One region of the Terribacillus saccharophilus genome, then DNA from elsewhere that is predicted to be linked to it. Evidence: a T-box and tRNA genes for the amino acid it is inferred to sense, from the RefSeq annotation. Region 1 holds a T-box; the other holds one or more tRNA genes.
What was found. A T-box is a leader RNA that pairs with one kind of tRNA and senses whether it is charged. The one in region 1 lies ahead of ileS (isoleucine--tRNA ligase), so its partner is inferred to be a tRNA-Ile.

Region 1 (4,619 bases):
TTGTACATACTTATCCATGGGAATGAGTAATGATTACACAATCGCGATAGAAGAAGGAGCGACTCATATCCGGGTCGGTTCTGCTCTTGTAGGTCCATATAAATGAGCGAGGTGAAGAAAATGAGTTTCAAAAATAAGATGAGAAATTTCTTTACTGTAGATGATGAAGAATATGAATACGTCGAAGAACAGCAAAACGAACAAGAGGAAATCGAGCCGTATCCACAGAACGGGCGAGAGCGTAATCAAAATCAGAACGTTGTCAGCCTGAAAAGTGTACAATCGTCCTCTAAAGTAGTTCTTTGTGAGCCGAGGACATATAACGAAGCGCAAGAAATCGCCGATCATGTTGTGAACAGGAGAGCGGTCGTGCTCAATTTGCAGCGTGTTGACCATCATCAGGCAAAACGGATTGTCGATTTTCTTAGCGGTACAGTCTACGCCCTCAATGGAGATATCCAGAAGCTGGGCAGTCAAACCTTCCTGTGTGCTCCGGACAATATTGAACTTGCCGGTAGCATATCCGATATGATAGAGGAGCAGGATGACTATAATAAGAGGTGGTAGAAGCAAATGCTTTGGTACGTAATTAGTACAGTTTTCACAGTATATTCCTTTGCGCTAATTATCTATATTCTCATGTCATGGTTCCCGGGAGCCAGGCAGTCGGCGTTCGGCGAAATTTTAGGCAGGATCTGTGAACCATATTTGGATGTATTTCGACGGTTTATCCCGCCACTAGGAATGATAGATCTTTCTCCAATTGTTGGAATTATTGTTTTACGATTAGCGGAGAGTGGATTGTATACAATTTATGCGGCGATTTTCTATTGATAAGGAGTATATAGTAACGTGAGCATCTATCAGCATTACCGGGAAGAGGAACGCCCTTTTATCGATCAGATCCTTTCCTGGATGGAACAAGTGGAACGTCAATACCAGCCCCGGGTGACCGATTTCCTGGATCCCCGGGAACAGCTTATTTTCAGGCAGCTGTTAGGCGGCCAAACTGAACTGCAGTGGTCTTTGTCAGGCGGAACGGAGAAAGCAGAAAGAAAACGGGGAATTATCGCACCGCTATATGATTCAATTACACCTGGGGATTTTAGTATCGAGCTGCTTGAGGCTACTTATCCCGAAAAGTTTGTCACACTGGAACACCGAGATGTAATGGGATCTTTCCTTTCCCTTGGAATTGATCGTAAAAAATTGGGCGATATCAGTGTGGGTGAAGGCGTAATACAACTTTTCACTACATCAGATATAACTACCTACATACGTGCAAATTTAGTTGTGGTCAAAAGAGCCAAGGTAACATGGGAATCGGTGGATCCAAATCGGTTCAGGCCTGAAGAGGTGGAATGGGTTACGAGCGAAACAACCGTTTCCTCTCTTAGGCTGGATGCTATCATAAAAGAGCTCTATCGTATGTCACGCCAGCAGGCAGCTGAGCGTATTCAAAAAGGTCTTGTTAAAGTTAATTTCAAGACGGTCGAGGATGTCAGCTTTCAGCTGGCTGAAGGAGATCTCCTATCCTTGCGAGGCATGGGCAGAGGCAAGCTTGCAGAAGTGAAAGGTACAACGAAGAAGGACAAGCAGCGCATTACATTGGAAAAATTAAAGTAGCCGTAACGGTTATTTTATGCTATCTTTGTCGAATAACAGCTATTATAGATTCTTTAACAGGAGGTGGCCGTCGTGCCATTAACACCTTTGGATATTCACAATAAGGAGTTCGCCCGCGGATTCCGCGGTTATGATGAAGATGATGTAAACGACTTCCTCGATAGAGTAATCAAGGATTATGAGATCATCATCCGTGAGAAGAAGGATTTGGAAGAGCGCATGCAGCAGCTCGAAGAACGGCTTGGTCATTTCAATAATATTGAAACGACACTAAATAAGTCGATCCTTGTGGCGCAGGAGACTGCTGAAGAAGTAAAAGGCAATGCAATGAAAGAGTCCAAGCTGATCATTAAGGAAGCAGAAAAGAATGCAGACCGTATCATCAATGAATCCCTTACAAAGTCCCGTCAGATTGCTTTGGAAGTTGAGGATCTTAAAAAACAAGCAAAAGTATTCCGCACACGATTGAAGATGCTTGTGGAAGCGCAACTTGAGATGATTGAAACGGATGATTGGGATGGATTGTTCGCAACAGAAGTTGCTTATGAACCTGAGGAAGAGACGGCGGAATAAAGTACGCTTGACGTTTTTCGCAAACTTACATATAATTTTACTATTATTAGCAAACAACATGACCATGATATAAAGACTGTGATCGGGACAGTAGGAAGTCCATACCGCTTTCAAAGCGAGCCAGGGAAGGTGAGAGCCTGGTACGGTATTTCTTTCGAACATCACCCGCTAGTTTCCATTCGAACCGCAAGCAGTAGAAATGGACGTCTCATTCACGTTACGAATTCGAGTGGATAGATGATACTAGTCTGTCTATAAGGGTGGTACCGCGAGTCTCTCTCGTCCCTTCTGGGATGATGAGAGACTCGTTTTTTTGCCCAAAATTATCGGTCATCATAAGGAGGAAATCACATTGGATTACAAAGAAACATTGCTGATGCCGGAAACGGCTTTCCCGATGCGCGGCAACCTGCCGAACAAAGAACCAAAAATGCAGCAGGAATGGGAAGAACAAAACATTTACAAAAAAGTGCAGGAAAGAACGGAAGGACGTCCGCTCTTCGTCTTGCATGATGGACCTCCATATGCTAATGGTGACCTTCATATGGGTCATGCGCTTAACAAAGTATTGAAGGACTTTATCGTTCGCTATAAATCAATGTCCGGCTTTCATGCACCATATGTTCCAGGCTGGGACACACACGGACTACCGATTGAACAAGCACTTACGAAGAAGAAGGTTGACCGCAAGAAAATGACTGTCGCAGAATTCCGCCGTCTTTGCGCGGAATATGCAATGCAGCAAATCAATAACCAGCGCACACAGTTCAAACAGTTAGGTGTTCGCGGTGATTGGGATAATCCTTATATCACATTGACGAAGGATTATGAAGCAGCACAAATTAAAGTCTTCGGTGAAATGGCAGAGCGCGGCTACATCTACAAAGGTATGAAGCCAGTATACTGGTCTCCATCTTCTGAATCTGCTTTGGCAGAAGCGGAAATCGAGTACCAAGACAAACGCTCTGCATCGATTTATGTAGCTTTCCAAGTAAAAGACGGGAAAAACTTGTTCCAAGGTGACGAGAAATTCATCATCTGGACAACAACTCCATGGACATTGCCTGCTAACGTCGCGATCTCTCTTCATCCAGAAGTGACGTATGTTGTAGCACAAGTTGGCAAAGAAAAATATGTTGTGGCAGAAGACTTGCTTAGCAACGTTACCGAAACACTTGAATGGAGCAGTCCTGAAGTACTGAAAACATTCAAAGGAAAAGAAGCGGAGTATGTTACAACACAGCATCCTTTCTATGACCGTGAATCGTTGATCATTCTTGGCGAACATGTTACGACTGACAGCGGTACAGGTTGTGTACACACAGCACCTGGACACGGAGAGGAAGACTTCTTTGCCAGCCAGAAATACAAATTGCCAATCATCAGCCCATTAGATGACAAAGGTGTATTCACAAGTGAAGCACCAGGTTTTGAAGGTGTATTCTATGATACGGCCAACAAAGAAATCACAGAACTGCTTGAAGAAAAAGGCGCATTACTGAAACTTGAGTTCTTCACGCATTCTTACCCGCATGACTGGCGTACGAAGAAACCAGTTATCTATCGTGCAACTGCTCAATGGTTCGCTTCCATCAAAGCATTCCGCGAACAAATCATTGAACAGATCAAAGAAGTGGAATGGTTCCCGAAATGGGGCGAAACACGCCTTTATAACATGTTCCGTGATCGCGAGGACTGGTGTATTTCCCGTCAGCGTGCGTGGGGTGTTCCGATTCCTGTATTCTACGGGGAAAATGGAGAGCCAATCATCACGCAAGAAACAATCCAGCATGTTTCCGACCTGTTCCTTGAGCACGGCTCAAATATCTGGTTCGAAAGAGAAGCGAAAGATCTATTACCAGAAGGCTTTACTTCCGAGCATAGCCCGAACGGCATCTTCACGAAAGAAACAGATATCATGGACGTATGGTTCGATTCTGGTTCTTCTCACCAAGGTGTGTTAGTAAACCGTCCGGAATTGCAGCGTCCGGCAGATTTATACCTTGAAGGTTCTGACCAATATCGCGGATGGTTCAACTCTTCCTTGACTACTGCTGTTGCTGTAACAGGTAAAGCACCGTACAAAGCAGTTCTTAGCCACGGATTCGCATTGGACGGTAAAGGTAAGAAAATGAGTAAATCGCTTGGCAACATCGTTGTACCGGCGAAAATCATGAAGCAGTATGGTGCAGATATCCTTCGTCTATGGGTTGCTTCAGTTGATTATCAATCTGATGTTCGTATCTCTGATGAGATCATCAAACAGACATCCGAAGGCTACCGTAAAATCCGGAATACATTCCGTTTCTTACTCGCCAACTTGCATGATTTCGATCCTGCTAAGGATAGCGTAGCGCATGCTGACATGGTGGAAGTAGATCGCTATATGCTTGCGAAGCTTTCTGATTTGACTAAGCACG
Region 2 (4,619 bases), 1.2 Mb from region 1:
GCATAGTATAATTTCACCGGGTCTCTCGTTGAGACAGTGCCCAAGTCGTTGCACCTTTCGTGCGGGTCGGAACTTACCCGACAAGGAATTTCGCTACCTTAGGACCGTTATAGTTACGGCCGCCGTTTACTGGGGCTTCGGTTCACAGCTTCGGGACGAAGTCCCTAACCATTCCCCTTAACCTTCCAGCACCGGGCAGGTGTCAGCCCCTATACTTCGCCTTACGGCTTTGCAGAGACCTGTGTTTTTGCTAAACAGTCGCTTGGGCCTTTTCACTGCGGCTTCTCCTTAAAAGAAGCACCCCTTCTCCCGAAGTTACGGGGTCATTTTGCCGAGTTCCTTAACGAGAGTTCTCCCGATCATCTTCGGTTACTCACCGTGCCTACCTGTGTCGGTTTGCGGTACGGGCACCTATTTCCTCACTAGAGGCTTTTCTTGGCAGTGTGAAATCAGGAACTTCGGTACTAAATTTCCCTCCCCATAACCGCCTGGAATTAGTGTTGAGTGGATTTGCCTGCTCAACTTCCTCACGGCTTGGACGCGCATAACCAGCAGCGCGCTTTCCTTATCCTCCTGCGTCCCCCCATCGTTCAAGCGGATTTAGGTGGTACAGGAATATCAACCTGTTGTCCATCGCCTACGCCTTTCGGCCTCGGCTTAGGCCCCGACTAACCCTGAGCGGACGAGCCTTCCTCAGGAAACCTTGGGCTTTCGATGAAAGAGATTCTCACTCTTTTTTCGCTACTCATACCGGCATTCTCACTTCTAAGCGCTCCAGCCGTCCTCACGATCGACCTTCACTGCCCTTAGAACGCTCTCCTACCACTGACATCGTAGATGTCAATCCGCAGCTTCGGTGGTGTGTTTAGCCCCGGTATATTTTCGGCGCAGCGTCACTCGACCAGTGAGCTATTACGCACTCTTTCAATGATGGCTGCTTCTAAGCCAACATCCTGGTTGTCTAAGCAACGCCACATCCTTTTCCACTTAACACACACTTTGGGACCTTAGCTGGCGGTCTGGGCTGTTTCCCTTTCGACCATGAACCTTATCACCCATGGTCTGACTCCCAAAGTAGATTGATTGGCATTCGGAGTTTGACTGAATTCGGTAACCCGATGAGGGCCCCTAGTCCAATCAGTGCTCTACCTCCAACCATCATCCTTTGAGGCTAGCCCTAAAGCTATTTCGGAGAGAACCAGCTATCTCCGTGTTCGATTGGCATTTCACCCCTACCCACACCTCATCCCCGCACTTTTCAACGTGCGTGGGTTCGGGCCTCCAGTCAGTGTTACCTGACCTTCACCCTGGACATGGGTAGATCACACGGTTTCGGGTCTACGACCACCTACTATATCGCCCTATTCAGACTCGCTTTCGCTGCGGCTCCGTCTATACAACTTAACCTTGCAGGGGATCGTAACTCGCCGGTCCATTCTACAAAAGGTACGCCGTCACCCATTAACGGGCTTCGACTACTTGTAGGCACACGGTTTCAGGATCTATTTCACTCCCCTTCCGGGGTGCTTTTCACCTTTCCCTCACGGTACTGGTTCACTATCGGTCACTAGGGAGTATTTAGCCTTGGGAGATGGTCCTCCCGGATTCCGACGGAATTTCACGTGTTCCGCCGTACTCAGGATACACTCCGGAGGAAACCACATTTCAAGTACAGGGCTCTTACCTTCTATGGCGGGCCATTCCAAGCCGCTTCGTCTATATGGTTTCTTTGTAACTCCAAAGGAGTGTCCTACAACCCCAGAAGGCAAGCCTTCTGGTTTGGGCTAATTCCGTTTCGCTCGCCGCTACTCAGGAAATCGCATTTGCTTTCTCTTCCTCCGGGTAATGAGATGTTTCAGTTCCCCGGGTCTGCCTCGTATTACCTATGTATTCAGTAATACGTACTATCCAATAACGGATAGCGGGTTCCCCCATTCGGAAATCTTCGGATCAAAGCTTACTTACAGCTCCCCGAAGCATATCGGTGTTAGTCCCGTCCTTCATCGGCTCCTAGTGCCAAGGCATCCACCGTGCGCCCTTCTTCACTTAACTAATAACGCATGATAAATCTATAAATCGCGACAATAAATTGCCGGCTTTAAAGTTTGATGTTTTGGCATTGTTGTTTCTTATCTAGTTTTCAAGGTTCACATAAAAAAAATGGTGGAGCCTAGCGGGATCGAACCGCTGACCTCCTGCGTGCAAGGCAGGCGCTCTCCCAGCTGAGCTAAGGCCCCAGTAAAAATATAGATGGTGGGCCTAAGTGGACTCGAACCACCGACCTCACGCTTATCAGGCGTGCGCTCTAACCAGCTGAGCTATAGGCCCATCTAAAGGATATGCTATTTACAGCTTGATCCTTCAAAACTGAACAAACAACCAATCACGATATCTACTACGAAGTAGTAGTTCCAATTATCCTTAGAAAGGAGGTGATCCAGCCGCACCTTCCGATACGGCTACCTTGTTACGACTTCACCCCAATCATTGATCCCACCTTCGGCGGCTGGCTCCTAAAAGGTTACCTCACCGACTTCGGGTGTTACCAACTCTCGTGGTGTGACGGGCGGTGTGTACAAGGCCCGGGAACGTATTCACCGCGGCATGCTGATCCGCGATTACTAGCGATTCCGGCTTCATGCAGGCGAGTTGCAGCCTGCAATCCGAACTGAGAATGGTTTTATGGGATTTGCTTAGCCTCGCGACTTTGCTGCCCTTTGTACCATCCATTGTAGCACGTGTGTAGCCCAGGTCATAAGGGGCATGATGATTTGACGTCATCCCCACCTTCCTCCGGTTTGTCACCGGCAGTCACTCTAGAGTGCCCAACTTAATGCTGGCAACTAGAATCAAGGGTTGCGCTCGTTGCGGGACTTAACCCAACATCTCACGACACGAGCTGACGACAACCATGCACCACCTGTCACGCTGTCCCCGAAGGGAACGTCTTGTCTCCAAGATTGTCAGCGGATGTCAAGACCTGGTAAGGTTCTTCGCGTTGCTTCGAATTAAACCACATGCTCCACCGCTTGTGCGGGCCCCCGTCAATTCTTTTGAGTTTCAGCCTTGCGGCCGTACTCCCCAGGCGGAGTGCTTAATGCGTTAACTTCAGCACTAAGGGGCGGAAACCCCCTAACACCTAGCACTCATCGTTTACGGCGTGGACTACCAGGGTATCTAATCCTGTTTGCTCCCCACGCTTTCGCTCCTCAGCGTCAGTTACAGACCAGAGAGTCGCCTTCGCCACTGGTGTTCCTCCACATATCTACGCATTTCACCGCTACACGTGGAATTCCACTCTCCTCTTCTGCACTCAAGTTCCCCAGTTTCCAATGACCCTCCACAGTTGAGCTGTGGGCTTTCACATCAGACTTAAGAAACCGCCTACGAGCCCTTTACGCCCAATAATTCCGGACAACGCTTGCCCCCTACGTATTACCGCGGCTGCTGGCACGTAGTTAGCCGGGGCTTTCTGGTTAGGTACCGTCAAGGTGCGAGCAGTTACTCTCGTACTTGTTCTTCCCTAACAACAGAGCTTTACGACCCGAAGGCCTTCATCGCTCACGCGGCGTTGCTCCGTCAGACTTTCGTCCATTGCGGAAGATTCCCTACTGCTGCCTCCCGTAGGAGTCTGGGCCGTGTCTCAGTCCCAGTGTGGCCGATCACCCTCTCAGGTCGGCTATGCATCGTCGCCTTGGTGGGCCATTACCCCACCAACTAGCTAATGCACCGCGGGCCCATCTGTAAGTGACAGCCGAAACCGTCTTTCCATTTCCAATCAGGAGAAAGGAAATACTATCCGGTATTAGCTCCGGTTTCCCGAAGTTATCCCAGTCTTACAGGCAGGTTGCCCACGTGTTACTCACCCGTCCGCCGCTCATTCCGCCAGAATCACCCCGAAGGGGTCATCTGGTTTCCTGCGCTCGACTTGCATGTATTAGGCACGCCGCCAGCGTTCGTCCTGAGCCAAGATCAAACTCTCCATGAAAGTTTTGATGCTTTTGCTCGTTAGAGCTGACGTTGATCTTACGATCTTGTCGTTTAATTCGTAATTGGTTGTTTTGTTCAGTTTTCAAGAATCAAGTTGTTGTCGCTTGTTTCGGCGACTAGAACATCTTATCATGTCTCGGTTGTTTCTGTCAACAACCTTTTTTAAAAAACTTGATAATCTGTTTGGCGTGTTTTTTCGTCTTATCTTAGCGCCGTTTAACAGTATACGATCTATTTCGATATACGTCAACATCTTTTTTCTATTAAAATTCAAAAGCCACCGAGAGACCCTTCTACGGGGCTCTCAAGCAACGGATCGCAGCCTCGTTCCAGGCACACATTAACCCATTTTATCACAAAGAAAAGCCCCGTTTAGAACGGAGCTTTCCTAGTTATTATCTTCTATTACGTATAGCTTTTATAATCTCCATCAATATGACAGCCGCTAGAGCAAGCCCAGTTGCGATGGACCAGTCTCTCCAACCAAATGCATCCGGAATGGAAAAGATACTGCGTACTCCTGGCAATACTGTGACCCCATAAAGCAGAAAACAAATTGCCACTGCACCGAGTACATATTTGTTAGTAAGAAAACCAACTTTGAAAATGGTCTGCGTATTGGACCTCGC

Region 2: it has a tRNA-Ile gene. The T-box ahead of ileS (isoleucine--tRNA ligase) is inferred to sense a tRNA for this amino acid. The anticodon was not compared.

Annotation. Positions count from the first base shown of each region.
Region 1 covers NZ_CP008876.1:1,211,215-1,215,833, forward strand. The annotation lists gene GZ22_RS06165 (YggS family pyridoxal phosphate-dependent enzyme) at 1-106, shown strand, start outside; gene GZ22_RS06170 (cell division protein SepF) at 121-567, shown strand; gene GZ22_RS06175 (YggT family protein) at 574-834, shown strand; gene GZ22_RS06180 (YlmH family RNA-binding protein) at 853-1,626, shown strand; gene GZ22_RS06185 (DivIVA domain-containing protein) at 1,699-2,199, shown strand; T-box leader at 2,269-2,489, shown strand; gene ileS (isoleucine--tRNA ligase) at 2,552-4,619, shown strand, end outside.
Region 2 covers NZ_CP008876.1:3,483,215-3,487,833, reverse strand. The annotation lists rRNA gene GZ22_RS00005 (23S ribosomal RNA) at 1-2,052, opposite strand, end outside; tRNA gene GZ22_RS17440 (tRNA-Ala) at 2,162-2,237, opposite strand; tRNA gene GZ22_RS17435 (tRNA-Ile) at 2,252-2,328, opposite strand; rRNA gene GZ22_RS17430 (16S ribosomal RNA) at 2,426-3,988, opposite strand; gene GZ22_RS17425 (cation-translocating P-type ATPase) at 4,386-4,619, opposite strand, start outside.